Regions from separate parts of the Streptomyces sp. NPDC093795 genome, predicted to be linked through region 1. Evidence: riboswitches for the same ligand, from Rfam matches in the RefSeq annotation. Region 1 holds a riboswitch; the other holds the start of a gene.

Region 1 (7,559 bases):
CGCGCTCACCCTGGGTCCCGCCCCTCTTCCGTTCACCACGTTCGTCCAGCCGATGATTCAGTTCAGCTTAGGGCGCCGGTCACGCCCCGAGCGGGGAGCCGGTCACCCGGCGGCGCGCTGGTAGAAGGGGCGCACCCGCTCCAGCATCCAGTCGCCGACCGGGTCCTGCGCCATGTCGAGCAGGATGAGGTTGACCGGCCAGGCGACCTCGACGCGGCCCAGGGCGCGGCCGAGGGCGTCCAGGGGCGCGTTGCGGTCGACGCCGTCCCAGGCGGCGAGCTGGACGCCGACGAAGAGGGCGGGTTCGGTGCCCTCGACGCTGGCGAGGGCGCGGCGGGCGCTGGTCACGACGCCGGTGGCCTCGAACTCGGCGGAGGCGGCGGCGAGGAAGTCGACGGGGTCGTCCTGCCAGTCGGGCTCGAAGAGGCGGACGCGGCCGCCGGTGGCGGGCCCGTCGAGCGGGGTGCGGCCGACGCGGCACAGTTCGGCGACGGCGGGCGGGGGCAGCGGGACGCCGACGGTGCCGCCGGGGTTCACGGCGATGCCGAGCTGTGGGGGCAGGCCGCGGGCGAAGTCGCGGGCGGGCGCGACGGCGAAGGACATGTGGCTGCCGACGCAGGCGAGGAACTGCTGCTCGGAGCTGAAGACGGGGACGTAGGCCGCGCCGTCGAGCTCCATGGTGGCGAGGTCGAGGTCGGGGCTCTCGGGTCCGCCGCCGTTGGGCAGCGGGACCCAGACGGGGCTGCGCCCGAGCACCTCGACCAGGCGGCCGCCGGCCGCCGGGTTGCCGAGTGAGGCGGCAAGGACCTCTTCGAGCTCGTTGCTCGGCCACGTCACGTCCACGGTCCCGTATCCCCTTCTCGCACGGCCTGCCGCACCGGCCGCCCGGCAGAACCCTAACGCCGCCTCGGCGCCACCGTGGCGAAAAGGGTACGGAAGCGAGAGTGCGCCGGGTCGGGCGCGTCCGTCAGGCGGTCTCCCGGAACTCGATCCTCCGCAGGGCGTCCGCCGCGTCCCGGTCGAGCAGGGTGGCCGAGGCGCAGCCGTGCGGGAGGCGGCCGGACTCGGCGGCCTCGACGAGCCGGCCGACGGCACGCCGGTGCCGGGCGAAGGCATAGGCGGAGACGCCCCGGCCGCGGGTCCGCTGGCCCTCGCGAGCGGTGTCCGGGGAGACGTCGAGGAGGAGCAGGTGCAGGGCACGGCCGCGCCTACGGGCCTCGCGGGCGAGCCAGCCGCGCACCCAGGACTGGGTGCCGCAGTCGTGCACGATCACCCCGGTGCCGGAGCGCAGGGCGCGGCGCAGCCCGGCGTAGTGCGCGAGCCGGACCAGGGGGCGGTAGAGGGCGTACGGCACGAGGCGGGGCATGCGGGCCTCCCAGCGCTCGCGGGCGTCCTGGGAGTCGATGCCGGCGCCCGCGGCGGCGCGCCTCATGAGGGTCGACTTGCCGCTGCCGGGCAGTCCTGAGACCACGACGAGGTCGCCGGCCGCGAAGGTGAGGGTGCGGGGGCCCCGGCCGCCGCGCTCGCGGAGGTCCCGCAGGAGACGGCCGCGGCCGCGGGTCCTGGCGCGGGCTCGCTGGGACGGTATGCCCGTACTCGGCGCGCACGCGCCGCTGTGCTGGATCCTCATCGCTTCTCCCCCTGCCGGGCCTCGGGAGACCCTTGCCCACAAAGTGTAAAGAAACGGTAATGGGACACAAGCGATATGCCCCGCCGAGCTCGCGTGCAATGATGTGCCCGCCAGGCGCGCACAGTCGCCACACAATCGCATACCGGCCGCTCGAATCCGCGCGGGAGAGTTCCGGACCGCCCAGCGTGTCCGGACGCCGAAGGAGCAAGACCCTCCCTTGAATCTCTCAGGCCCCGTACCGCGCGGATGAGGCAGATCTGAAAAGCGGGACACCCTGCTGTGTCCCCACCCAAGGTGCAAGCCGAACTCCCGGCGCCGAACTCCCGGCGACGAGATGCTCTCGGTGAACCTCTCAGGTTCCATGACAGATGGGGAGGACGTCCTCGCCGTCATGTGTTTCGTCACCGATCACGCCCTTGGGACCCGGGAGCCACCCCATGAGCACTGCCCCCCGCCTGACCGCCCTCGATGCCCTGCATCGTTCGCTGGGCGCGACCATGACCGACTTCGCCGGCTGGGACATGCCGCTGCGGTACGCCAGCGAGCGCGACGAGCACCTCGCCGTCCGCACAAGGGCCGGTCTCTTCGACCTCTCCCACATGGGTGAGATCACCGTCACCGGCCCGCAGGCGGTCGAGCTCCTCGACCACGCCCTCGTCGGCAACATCTCCACCGTGGGCAACGGCCGCGCCCGCTACACGATGATCTGCCAGGAGGACGGCGGCATCCTCGACGACCTGATCGTGTACCGGCTCCAGGAACAGGAGTACATGGTCGTCGCCAACGCCTCCAACGCGCAGATCGTCCTGGACGCGCTGACCGAGCGCGCGGCCGGCTTCGACGCCGAGGTGCGCGACGACCGTGACGCGTACGCCCTGATCGCCGTCCAGGGCCCGGAGTCCCCCGGCATCCTGAAGTCGCTCACGGACGCCGACCTGGACGGCCTCAAGTACTACGCCGGCCTGCCGGGCACGGTCGCGGGCGTGCCCGCGCTGATCGCCCGTACCGGCTACACCGGCGAGGACGGCTTCGAGCTGTTCCTGAAGCCCGAGCACGCCGAGGGCGTCTGGAAGGCGCTGACCGAGGCGGGCGAGGGCGTCGGCCTGATCCCCTGCGGTCTGTCCTGCCGCGACACGCTCCGCCTGGAGGCGGGCATGCCGCTGTACGGTCACGAGCTGACCACCGCCCTCACCCCCTTCGACGCGGGTCTCGGCCGGGTCGTGAAGTTCGAGAAGACGACCAACGACGGCGACTTCGTCGGCCGCCAGGCGCTGGAGGCCGCCGCCGAGCGCGCGGCGACCAACCCGCCGCGCAAGCTCGTCGGCCTGGTCGCCGAGGGCCGCCGGGTCCCCCGCGCGGGCTTCTCCGTCGTCAAGGACGGCGTGGTGATCGGCGAGGTCACCTCCGGCGCCCCGTCGCCGACCCTCGGAAAGCCGATCGCGATGGCGTACGTGGACGCGGCGCACGCCGAGCCCGGCACCCAGGGTGTAGGTGTGGACATCCGCGGCACCCACGAGCCGTACGAGGTCGTCGCGCTGCCCTTCTACAAGCGCCAGAAGTGACGCATCCGTCTCACGTCGCGTCTCACCCCGCAAGACCCACGTTCATCAGCACTCCCCCGATCCAGGAGAATCAGGCCATGAGCAACCCCCAGCAGCTGCGTTACACCAAGGAGCACGAGTGGCTGTCGGCCGCCGAGGACGGCGTCGCGACGGTCGGCATCACGGAGTTCGCGGCCAACGCGCTCGGTGACGTCGTCTTCGCCCAGCTCCCCGCCGTCGGCGACACCGTCACCGCGGGCGAGACCTGCGGCGAGCTGGAGTCGACGAAGTCCGTGAGCGACCTGTACTCCCCCGTCACGGGTGAGATCGTCGCCGCGAACCAGGACGTGGTGGACGACCCGTCCCTGGTGAACACGGCTCCGTTCGAGGGTGGCTGGCTGTTCAAGGTACGTGTCGCGGGCGAGCCGGACGATCTGCTCTCCGCCGACGCGTACACCGAGTTCTCCGCCTCCGGGAACTGAGACCGGGCCCGAGACCCCTTAGGGATCGATTCATGTCGCTTCTGAACACTCCCCTCCACGAGCTGGACCCGGACGTCGCCGCCGCTGTCGACGCCGAGCTCCGCCGTCAGCAGTCCACCCTCGAGATGATCGCCTCGGAGAACTTCGCTCCGGTCGCCGTCATGGAGGCGCAGGGCTCCGTCCTCACCAACAAGTACGCCGAGGGCTACCCGGGCCGCCGCTACTACGGTGGCTGCGAGCACGTCGACGTCGCCGAGCAGATCGCGATCGACCGGATCAAGGACCTGTTCGGCGCCGAGTACGCCAACGTCCAGCCGCACTCCGGCGCCTCCGCGAACCAGGCCGCCCTCTTCGCGATCGCCCAGCCCGGCGACACGATCCTGGGTCTGGACCTGGCGCACGGCGGTCACCTCACCCACGGCATGCGCCTGAACTTCTCCGGCAAGCAGTTCAACGTGGTCGCGTACCACGTGGACGAGGCCGGTCTGGTCGACATGGCCGAGGTCGAGCGCCTCGCCAAGGAGCACCGCCCGAAGGTGATCATCGCGGGCTGGTCCGCCTATCCGCGCCAGCTGGACTTCGCCGAGTTCCGCCGGATCGCCGACGAGGTCGAGGCCAAGCTGTGGGTCGACATGGCCCACTTCGCGGGCCTGGTCGCCGCCGGTCTGCACCCGAACCCGGTCGAGTACGCGGACGTGGTGACCTCCACCACGCACAAGACGCTCGGCGGCCCCCGCGGCGGCATCATCCTCGCGAAGAAGGAGTTCGCGAAGAAGCTGAACTCCTCGGTCTTCCCCGGCTTCCAGGGCGGCCCGCTCGAGCACGTGATCGCCGCCAAGGCCGTCTCCTTCAAGGTCGCGGCCACGGAGGAGTTCAAGGAGCGCCAGCAGCGCACCCTGGACGGCGCCCGCATCATCGCCGAGCGCCTGGTCCAGGACGACGTCACCGCCCACGGTGTCTCCGTCCTGTCCGGCGGCACGGACGTCCACCTGCTCCTCGTCGACCTGCGCGACAGCGAGCTGGACGGCCAGCAGGCCGAGGACCGCCTCCACGAGGTCGGCATCACGGTCAACCGGAACGCCGTCCCGAACGACCCGCGCCCGCCGATGGTCACCTCGGGTCTGCGCATCGGTACGCCGGCGCTCGCGACCCGCGGTTTCCAGGCCGAGGACTTCACCGAGGTCGGCGACATCATCGCGGAGACCCTGAAGCCCGGCTTCGACGCCGACAAGGCCGCATCGCTGAAGGCCCGGGTGACGGCGCTCGCCGACAAGCACCCGCTGTACCCCGGCCTGAAGTAGTTTCGTACGATTTAGTTCCGGTTTCGTTCGTACGACACCTCCGGGGCATCGCGCACACTGGACAGTGAGCGCGGTGCCCCACCCCATGTCATCGCGCGGTTCCGACCGCTTGCCTTCACGCTTTTCTGCTCCACCCCGGCAGACAACGGCGTCTAGCCCCCCACAAGGAGTTCTCCGTGGCCATCTCGGTCTTCGACCTGTTCTCGATCGGCATCGGCCCGTCGAGCTCCCACACGGTGGGCCCGATGCGCGCGGCCCGGATGTTCGCCCGCCGGCTGAAGAACGAGGGCCTGCTCGCCCACACCGCGAAGGTCCGGGCGGAGCTGTACGGCTCGCTCGGCGCGACCGGCCACGGCCACGGCACCCCGAAGGCGGTCCTGCTCGGTCTTGAGGGCAGCTCGCCCCGCACGGTGAACGTGGAGACCGCCGACGACGAGGTCGAGCGGATCAAGTCGAGCGGCCGGATCAACCTCCTCGGCGCCCACGAGATCCCCTTCGACTTCGACGCCGACCTGATACTGCACCGGCGCAAGGCGCTGCCGTACCACGCCAACGGGATGACGATCTTCGCGTACGACGCGGAGGGCGGCCTCGTCCTGGAGAAGACGTACTACTCGGTCGGCGGCGGCTTCGTCGTCGACGAGGACGCCGTGGCCGGCGAGAACCCGATCGTCCCCGACGACACGGCCCTGAAGTACCCCTTCCGTACGGGCGACGAGCTGCTGCGCCTGGCGAAGGAGACGGGCCTGTCGATCTCCGCGATGATGCTGGAGAACGAGAAGGCCTGGCGCACCGAGGACGAGATCCGCGCGGGCCTCCTGGAGATCTGGCGGGTCATGCAGTCCTGCGTCTCGCGCGGCATGTCCCGCGAGGGGATCCTGCCCGGCGGCCTGAAGGTCCGCCGCCGCGCCGCGACCTCCGCCCGCAAGCTCCGCTCCGAGGGCGACCCGGCGGCGCACGCGATGGAGTGGATCACGCTCTACGCGATGGCCGTGAACGAGGAGAACGCGGCGGGCGGCCGGGTGGTCACCGCCCCGACGAACGGCGCGGCCGGCATCATCCCGGCGGTCCTGCACTACTACATGAACTTCGTCCCCGGCGCCGACGACGAGGGCATCGTCCGCTTCATGCTCGCGGCCGGCGCGGTCGGCATGCTCTTCAAGGAGAACGCCTCGATCTCCGGCGCCGAGGTCGGCTGCCAGGGCGAGGTCGGCTCGGCCTGCTCGATGGCGGCGGGCGCCCTCGCCGAGGTCCTCGGCGGCACCCCGGAGCAGGTGGAGAACGCGGCCGAGATCGGCATGGAACACAACCTGGGCCTGACCTGCGACCCGGTCGGCGGCCTGGTCCAGATCCCGTGCATCGAGCGGAACGGCATGGCGGCGGTCAAGGCGGTCACGGCGGCGAAGATGGCGATGCGCGGCGACGGCAGCCACCTGGTCTCCCTCGACAAGGTCATCAAGACCATGAAGGAGACCGGCGCGGACATGAGCGTGAAGTACAAGGAGACCGCCCGGGGCGGTCTCGCGGTGAACATCATCGAGTGCTGAGCTTGTAGGCCCTGACCAGCGCGTTTGTGCCGTTCAGCGAGCGATTCCGCCCTGTGGCCGGGGTCAGGGGCCGATTCCGTGTGGGTCCGGCACCACCGTGAGGAGTGCCGAGACGACGATGATCGCCGCGAGGACGGACACCTCCACGCGCGCGGGTGCCTGGGCGTTCCCGCCGGACATCATCCGCCCCCGGGCGGCGAGCGCGAGCAGGCTCGCCCCGCCGAACAGGATCAGCTTCACCAGGAGGATCCGGCCGTAGGCGGTGCTCATGACGGCGTCGAGCGGTAGCTTGCGCAGGGTCGAGACGGTGCCGGTGACCGCGAGAGCGGCGTACACCCAGGCGGCCATCCGGGCGTACCGGGCGAGGACGTCCCGGCCGCCGCCCCGCAGTCTCATGGTGCGGAGCACGTACAGGAGGGTGCCGGCCCAGAGCGAGGCGGCGGTGAGGTGCACGACCGTGAGGGACGTGCCGATGACCGGTTGGTACGTCTCCGGGTGGGCGCGTACGGCCTCGGCGCCCACGGCGAGGGCGAGCGGCAGGGCGGCGAGCGCGGGGCGCCGGGAGGCGGCGCAGAGGGCGGCCAGGACGAAGGCGTTGGCCGTGACGAGCAGGAGGCGGCCCTCGCGGAGCCCGTACACGACGGGCGGGCTGAGTCCGCTGACCGCTGCGAAGAGCAGCAGGAGCCCGGCCGAGGCGGCCGCGGCAAGGAGGGCGGCGGGGGCGGACCAGGCGCGGGGCCGTGGCCCGTCGCGCGCGAGGCGGCGGCCGGCGAGTTCACCGACGTGTACGGCCAGACCGGTGAAGACCAGAAGCCGCAGCAGCGTGGTGGTGCCGGCCGCGGGTATTCGGAGCTCGCCCGTGCCCGTCTGGGCGAGGCCGCCGCCCAGCAGGGCGACGACCAGGACCGCGACGACGGCGAGGACCGCCGCCGTCAGACGGCTCGGGGTACCGAAGGGTCCGGGAAGCGTCACCGGACGATCGTCACCGAGCCCCGGACGGGCGGCAACTCAGGGTCGCTCCGCCCGTCCGGCCCGGCGGGTCAGGCCTTGCTGTAGTG
Region 2 (7,559 bases), on a different contig from region 1:
ATCTCCAAGATCCGGTTCCTGGAGGCCGAGGGGCTCGTGGAGCCCCGGCGTACGGCCTCCGGGTACCGGAAGTTCAGCCCGCAGGATGTGGAGCGGCTCGCTCAGATCCTGCGGATGCAGCGGGACCACTACCTTCCGCTGAAAGTCATCCGCGAGCACCTCGACGCCCTCGCCAGGGGGGAGCAGATCAAGCTCCCGGCCCCGGGGCGTCGGCGGGACCTGGCCGAAGGGGTCTGGGAGCAGGACGTGGAGCCGCCCACCACCGTGCGGATCGGGCGGGCGGAGCTGCTGGCCGCGGCGGAGGTCTCCGAGGCGGAGCTCGTCGCGTGGGAGTCGTACGGCCTGATCGCCGAGACCGAGGGCGGCGGCTATGACGCCGAGACCGTCACCGTCGCGCGGCTTGTCGCGGATCTGGGGAGATTCGGTCTGGAACCCCGGCACCTGAGAGCCGTGAAGGCGGCCGCGGACCGGGAGGCGGGGCTGATCGAGCAGGTCGTCGCGCCGCTGCGCCGGCACCGTAATCCGCAGACCAGGGCCCATGCGGAGGCCACCGCCCAGGAGCTCGCCGCGCAGTCGGTACGGCTGCACGCGGCCCTCGTACAGACCGCTCTGGGGATCCGTCTCCAGTGAGCTCGGCGGTGGCCTTGGCAGGGCCCGACTATCCAAACCGGTCGGGCACGTCCTAGGGTTGCTGTGTGAACGAGCTCGACGTTGTGGGTGTCCGGGTGGAAATGCCCTCCAACCAGCCGATCGTGCTCCTGCGTGAAGTGGGAGGCGATCGGTACCTTCCCATTTGGATCGGACCGGGTGAGGCGACCGCGATCGCCTTCGCCCAGCAGGGGATGGCCCCGCCGCGGCCGCTGACGCACGACCTGTTCAAGGACGTGCTGGAGGCCGTGGGTCAGGAACTCACCGAAGTCCGCATCACGGATCTGCGGGACGGGGTCTTCTACGCCGAGCTGGTCTTCGCCAGCGGCGTCGAGGTGAGTGCGCGGCCGTCCGACGCGATAGCGCTGGCCCTTCGTACCGGAACGCCGATCTTCGGCAGTGACGGTGTGCTGGACGACGCCGGTATCGCGATTCCGGACGAGCAGGAGGACGAGGTGGAGAAGTTCCGCGAGTTCCTCGACCAGATCTCACCGGAGGACTTCGGGACCAACAGTCAGTGACGCGAAGCGACGCGGCCGCGGCCCGTTCGCGGGGTGCCGTCAGGGCATTCGAGTAGCCTTTCCCCAGCGAGAGATATGGGAAACCACTCTCAGGGTGATTATCACTCGGCGTGCCGAGTGTGGCGATCGTTGACGCACCCCGAGTGACTGCCTACCTTCGTGTGGGCAGGTCAAGGACGGAGGGTCGGCGTGATGAGCAGCGCGGACGGTACGGCAGGGAGCTCGCTCGGACGCGCGTCCGGAGAGAGCGGTCCGTATCCGCTTCACGGCAGTGTGGGCGACTTCGGTACGGACGCCGGTGCGGCGGCCGGCTCGGACGGCACAGGGGCGGGAGCCGGTCCTGGAGCAGGTCCGGGCGAGGCGGGTGAGGTGGTCGGCTACCGCGGCCCGACGGCGTGCGCGGCAGCTGGGATCACCTACCGCCAATTGGACTACTGGGCGCGTACGGGACTCGTGGAGCCGAGCGTACGGCCCGCGTACGGGTCGGGGACACAGCGGCTCTACAGCTTCCGCGACGTCGTCGTCCTGAAGATCGTCAAGCGTTTCCTCGACACCGGGGTGGCCCTCCAGAACATCCGGGCCGCCGTGCAGCACCTGCGGGCGCGAGGCTTCCGGGACCTGGAGCGGATGACGCTCATGAGCGACGGGGCCACGGTGTACGAGTGCTCGTCGCCGGACGAGGTCGTCGACCTGCTCAAGGGCGGGCAGGGCGTCTTCGGCATCGCCGTCGGGGTGGTCTGGCGGGACGTCGAGGCGGCGCTCTCGCAGCTGCACGGGGAGCGGGTCGACACGGGCGAGACGCTCGTGGGGCACAACCCGGGGGACGAGCTGGCCAGGCGGCGGAGGGACAGGGCCGTCTGAGGGGGCGGCGTTGTCAGTGGCGTAGGGCAGCATCGGAAGCGTGAGAGCCGCGCCGACGATCCTGCATCTCGACATGGATGCGTTCTTCGCCGCCGCCGAGCAGGCGGCGAAGCCCAGCCTGCGCGGAAAGCCCGTGGTCGTCGGCGGGCTCGGGCCGCGGGGTGTGGTCGCCACCGCCTCGTACGAGGCACGGCGGTTCGGTGTCCACTCGGCGATGCCCATGGGCCAGGCGCGGCGACTCGCGCCGAACGCGGCCTATCTCGTGCCGCGCTTCGCCTTCTACCGGTCGATCAGCGAGCAGGTCATGGAACTGCTCGGCCGGCTCTCCCCGCTCGTGGAGCCGCTCAGTCTCGACGAGGCCTTCGTGGACCTGGAGGCGGGGAAGGTCGCCGACGACAGCGCGAGCGCCCGGGTCGCCGGGGAGCGGCTGCGGGTCGACATCCTGGCGACGACGGGGCTGACGGGTTCCGTGGGGCTCGCGGGGTCCAAGATGATCGCGAAGATCGCCTCGGAGGAGGCCAAGCCCGACGGGCTCGTCCTGATCGAACCCGGGACCGAGCGTGAGCTTCTCGGCCCGCGGTCGGTACGGATCCTGCCCGGTGTCGGTCCGGCGACCGGGGAACATCTGCGGCGGGCCGGGATGACGACCGTGTCCGACCTCGCCGAGGCGGGCGAGGACGAGCTCGTACGGCTCCTTGGCCGGGCGCACGGGGCCTCGCTGTACCGGATGGCCCAGGGGTACGACGATCGGCCCGTGGTGGCCGAGCGGGACGCCAAGTCGGTGTCGGTCGAGGACACCTTCGACGTGGACCTGCACGACCGGGTGCGGATCCGGACGGAGGTGGAGCGGCTCGCGGAGCGGTGTGTGGGGCGGCTTCGGGCCTCGGGGCACTCCGGGCGGACCATCGTCCTGAAGGTGCGGCGGTACGACTTCTCGACCCTGACCCGGTCCGAGACGCTCCGGGGGCCGACGGACGACCCGGGGGTGGTGCGGGAGGCGGCGGGGCGGCTGCTCGACGCGGTGGACACGACGGGGGGTGTGCGGTTGCTGGGGGTCGGGGTCAGTGGGCTCGCGGACTACACGCAGGAGGATCTGTTCGCGCAGGCCGAGGCGCGGGACGCGGCCGCTTCGGTGGCTGATGTCGCCGCCGCTGAGGCTGTGGACGCCGTGGAGCCCGCGGCCGACGAGCCCATGGAGCGGCACTGGGCGCCCGGGCATGACGTACGGCACGCCGTGTACGGGGCGGGGTGGGTGCAGGGGAGCGGGGTCGGGCGGGTCACGGTGCGGTTCGAGGAGCCGGGGTCGGAGCCGGGGCGGGTGCGGACCTTCGCGGTGGATGATCCGGACCTCGTCCCGGGGGAGGCGTTGCCGCTGGTGGGGCGGGGGTGAGGCGCCGTCCCGTGTGGCGCCGTCGCGGTGCTACTGGCCTGCCAGGCGGCCGAAGTCGGTGTCCGGGGTGTCCGTGGGGGATGGGGGGAGCGCCAGGCTGTAGTGGCGGTAGAGCTGGAGTTCCTGTTCGGGGGAGAGGTGGCGGCCCACGCCGAAGTCGGGGGCGTCCTTGATGAGGGCCCGGTCGTACGGGACGTGGAGGCCGTCGTCGAGCAGGTCGCTCGGGTCCAGCGGGACGAAGGCGTCCCGGCTGAAGAGGCCGGTGCGGACGGCTGCCCACTCGGGGACGCCGGTCGCGTCGTCCAGGTACACCTCGTCGACGGTTCCTATCTTGTGTCCGTTGCGGTCGAACGCCTTGCGGCCGATCAGGCTGCGCGGATCGATATCGGTCTGCACGGTCCCTCCAACTGGTCGCAACTGCACGTACCCCCTACGAAAGTGCACATGTGCGATGTCGGCCACTTGAGCGATAGGAGCCGTAACCGCGCTGGTAGGCTGGCTGTGGCTGTCGACCCTGTGCGGGAGAGTCCACCGGAGAAATCTTCCGGTGGGCGCCGAAGGAGCAAATCCTCCCCGGAATCTCTCAGGCCCCTGTACCGCGCGGACGAGGTCACTCTGGAAAGCAGAGCGGTGTCCGACGGCATGCGCTCTCACCGACGGTGAAAGCCGGCCTGCCGTGAGGCGTGCCGGTGAAACTCTCAGGTTGAGATGACAGAGGGGGAGGCCGTCCGGGTACCCGCGCCGTGGTGCCCCTCGCAGGTCGTGACGACCAGGAGGCCTCCGTACATGACCGCCAACCGCATTCCGCTCTCCGAACTCGAACAGGGCATCCCGTTCGAGCAGCGGCACATCGGGCCCGACGCCGAGGCGCGCGCCAAGATGCTCGCCCAGGTCGGCTACGGCTCGCTCGACGAGCTCACGGCCGCCGCGGTGCCGGACGTCATCAAGAACACCGAGGCGCTGGGCCTGCCGGCCGCGCGGACGGAGGCCGAGGTCCTCGCGGAGCTGCGTACGCTCGCCGACCGCAACCAGGTCCTCGCGCCCATGATCGGCCTCGGCTACTACGGGACCTTCACGCCGCCGGTGATCCTGCGGAACGTGATGGAGAACCCCGCCTGGTACACCGCGTACACCCCGTACCAGCCGGAGATCTCCCAGGGCCGTCTCGAGGCCCTGCTGAACTTCCAGACCGTCGTCGCCGACCTGACGGGGCTGCCCACCTCCGGCGCCTCCCTGCTCGACGAGGGCACCGCCGCCGCCGAGGCCATGTCGCTGTCCCGGCGCGTCGGCAAGGTCAAGAACGGTGTCTTCCTCATCGACGCCGACGCCCTGCCGCAGACGATCGCCGTCATCGAGACCCGCGCCGAGCCGACCGGTGTCGAGGTCGTCGTCGCCGACCTGAGCGAGGGCATCCCCGCCGAGGTCGCCGAGCGTGGTGTCTTCGGCGTGCTCATCCAGTACCCCGGTGCCTCCGGAGCCGTCCGCGACATCAAGCCGCTGATCGACGCCGCCCACGAGCTCGGTGCGATCGTCACCGTCGCCGCCGACCTGCTCGCGCTCACCCTGCTCACCTCGCCGGGTGCGCTCGGGGCCGACATCGCCGTCGGTACGACGCAGCGCTTCGGCGTCCCCATGGGCTTCGGCGGCCCCCACGCCGGCTACATGGCCGTCCAGGACAAGCACGCCCGCTCCCTGCCCGGCCGTCTCGTGGGTGTCTCCGTCGACGCCGACGGCAACCGTGCGTACCGCCTCGCCCTGCAGACCCGCGAGCAGCACATCCGCCGCGAGAAGGCCACCAGCAACATCTGTACCGCGCAGGTGCTGCTCGCCGTCATGGCCGGTATGTACGCCGTCTACCACGGCCCCGACGGCCTCAAGGGCATCGCGCAGCGCACCCACCGGTACGCCGCGATCCTCGCCGCCGGTCTGAGGGCCGGGGGCGTGGAGCTGACCCAGGGTGCCTTCTTCGACACCCTCACCGCCCGCGTGCCCGGCAAGGCCGACGCGGTCGTGGCCGCGGCCCGTGAGGCCGGTGTCAACCTGTACCGCGTCGACGCCGACCACGTGTCCATGTCGTGCGACGAGACCACCGGGCGCGCCCAGCTCGCCGCCGTGTGGGGCGCCTTCGGTGTCACCGCCGACGTCGAGGCGCTGGACGCCACCACCGAGGACACGCTGCCGTCCGGTCTGCTGCGCTCCGACGCGTACATGACCCACCCGGTCTTCCACGCGTACCGCTCCGAGACGTCGATGCTGCGCTACCTGCGCCGGCTCGCCGACCGCGACTACGCGCTCGACCGCGGCATGATCCCGCTCGGCTCCTGCACGATGAAGCTGAACGCGACGACCGAGATGGAGCCGGTGACCTGGCCCGAGTTCGGTCAGATGCACCCCTTCGCCCCGGTCGAGCAGGCGCAGGGCTACGTCACGCTGATCAAGGAACTGGAAGAGCGGCTCGCCGAGGTCACCGGGTACGACGCGGTGTCCATCCAGCCCAACGCCGGTTCGCAGGGCGAGCTGGCCGGTCTGCTCGCCGTCCGCGCCTACCACCGCGCCAACGGCGACGAGCAGCGCACCGTCTGCCTCATCCCGTCCTCCGCGCACGGCACCAACGCCGCCTCCGCGGTGATGGCCGGCATGAAGGTCGTCGTCGTCAAGACCGCCGACGACGGTGAGGTCGACGTGGCGGACCTGCACGCCAAGATCGAGCAGTACCGCGACGAGCTCTCCGTCCTCATGATCACCTACCCGTCGACGCACGGCGTCTTCGAGGAGCACGTCGCCGACATCTGCGCCGAGGTGCACGAGGCCGGCGGCCAGGTGTACGTCGACGGCGCCAACCTCAACGCCCTGGTCGGTCTCGCCAAGCCGGGCCACTTCGGCGGCGACGTGTCGCACCTGAACCTGCACAAGACCTTCTGCATCCCGCACGGCGGTGGCGGTCCCGGCGTCGGCCCGGTCGGTGTCCGCGCCCACCTCGCCCCGTACCTGCCGAACCACCCGCTCCAGCCCACCGCGGGCCCGGAGACCGGTGTCGGCCCGATCTCGGCCGCCCCGTGGGGCTCCGCCGGCATCCTGCCGATCTCGTGGTCGTACGTGCGTCTGATGGGCGGCGAGGGCCTCAAGCGCGCCACGCAGGTCGCCGTGCTCGCGGCGAACTACATCGCCAAGCGCCTGGAGCCGCACTTCCCGGTGCTCTACACCGGTCCCGCCGGTCTCGTCGCCCACGAGTGCATCGTGGACCTGCGTCCCCTGTCCAAGGCGACGGGCGTCACGGTCGACGACATCGCGAAGCGCCTCATCGACTACGGCTTCCACGCGCCGACGATGTCGTTCCCGGTGGCCGGCACGCTGATGATCGAGCCGACCGAGTCCGAGGACCTGACCGAGCTGGACCGTTTCTGCGACACGATGATCGCGATCCGGGCCGAGATCGAGAAGGTCGCCTCGGGGCAGTGGCCCGCCGACGACAACCCGCTGCACAACGCCCCGCACACCGCGGCCGCCCTGGGCGGCGAGTGGAAGCACGCGTACACGCGGGACGAGGCGGTCTTCCCGGCCGGGGTCTCGGCCGCCGACAAGTACTGGCCGCCGGTGCGCCGGATCGACGGTGCCTTCGGTGACCGGAACCTGGTCTGCTCGTGCCCGCCGATGGACGAGTACGACCACTGAGTCCGTGAGCGTGGCGGGGGACGCGTACCGCCGCTGAGCATGGCGTGAGGGCCGGTGCGGAGATTCTCTCCGGGCCGGCCCTCGGCGTTTCCTGGATGTCGCTCGTACGGCTTCGGGCCGCGCCCTCAGGCGGCGGTCGTCACCCGTCCCACCGTCAGCGGCCGGTGCGGGGCGATGATCTGCCCGTCCGGCAGCAGTTCACCGGTGTCCTCGAAGAGCAGGACGCCGTTGCACAGCAGGCTCCAGCCCTGCTCCGGGTGGTGGGCCGTCGGTCGGGCCGCCTCCCGGTCGGCGGAGTCGGCGGTGGGACAGGCAGGCTGGTGCTGGCACATGGGTGGGTTCTTTCGCTGCGTCGTGGTGGATGTCCTGCGGCTCTTCGCGCTCATCGCCGCCCCCGTCGGTCGGTTCGGTTCCGGTCCCAGTCTTGCCCCATGGACGCCCTTCCGCAGGTATTTCGCGACAGCTCG

Evidence for each region. A riboswitch is a leader RNA that binds a small molecule or an ion and turns the genes downstream of it on or off. The one in region 1 is predicted to bind glycine.
Region 2: another riboswitch for glycine. It lies ahead of gcvP (aminomethyl-transferring glycine dehydrogenase); the one in region 1 lies ahead of gcvT (glycine cleavage system aminomethyltransferase GcvT).

The regions. Positions count from the first base shown of each region.
Region 1 covers NZ_JBIWIO010000010.1:161,335-168,893, reverse strand. The annotation lists gene ACIRB7_RS25870 (enhanced serine sensitivity protein SseB C-terminal domain-containing protein) at 1-9, opposite strand, end outside; gene ACIRB7_RS25865 (enhanced serine sensitivity protein SseB) at 103-843, opposite strand; gene ACIRB7_RS25860 (AAA family ATPase) at 968-1,630, opposite strand; glycine riboswitch at 1,782-1,881, shown strand; gene gcvT (glycine cleavage system aminomethyltransferase GcvT) at 2,068-3,192, shown strand; gene gcvH (glycine cleavage system protein GcvH) at 3,270-3,653, shown strand; gene glyA (serine hydroxymethyltransferase) at 3,686-4,954, shown strand; gene ACIRB7_RS25840 (L-serine ammonia-lyase) at 5,131-6,501, shown strand; gene ACIRB7_RS25835 (CopD family protein) at 6,565-7,473, opposite strand; gene ACIRB7_RS25830 (EF-hand domain-containing protein) at 7,542-7,559, opposite strand, start outside.
Region 2 covers NZ_JBIWIO010000003.1:6,930-14,488, forward strand. The annotation lists gene ACIRB7_RS08830 (MerR family transcriptional regulator) at 1-630, shown strand, start outside; gene ACIRB7_RS08835 (bifunctional nuclease family protein) at 696-1,169, shown strand; gene ACIRB7_RS08840 (MerR family transcriptional regulator) at 1,362-2,030, shown strand; gene ACIRB7_RS08845 (DNA polymerase IV) at 2,071-3,420, shown strand; gene ACIRB7_RS08850 (PRC-barrel domain-containing protein) at 3,451-3,816, opposite strand; glycine riboswitch at 3,930-4,029, shown strand; gene gcvP (aminomethyl-transferring glycine dehydrogenase) at 4,207-7,092, shown strand; gene ACIRB7_RS08860 (DUF5999 family protein) at 7,218-7,424, opposite strand.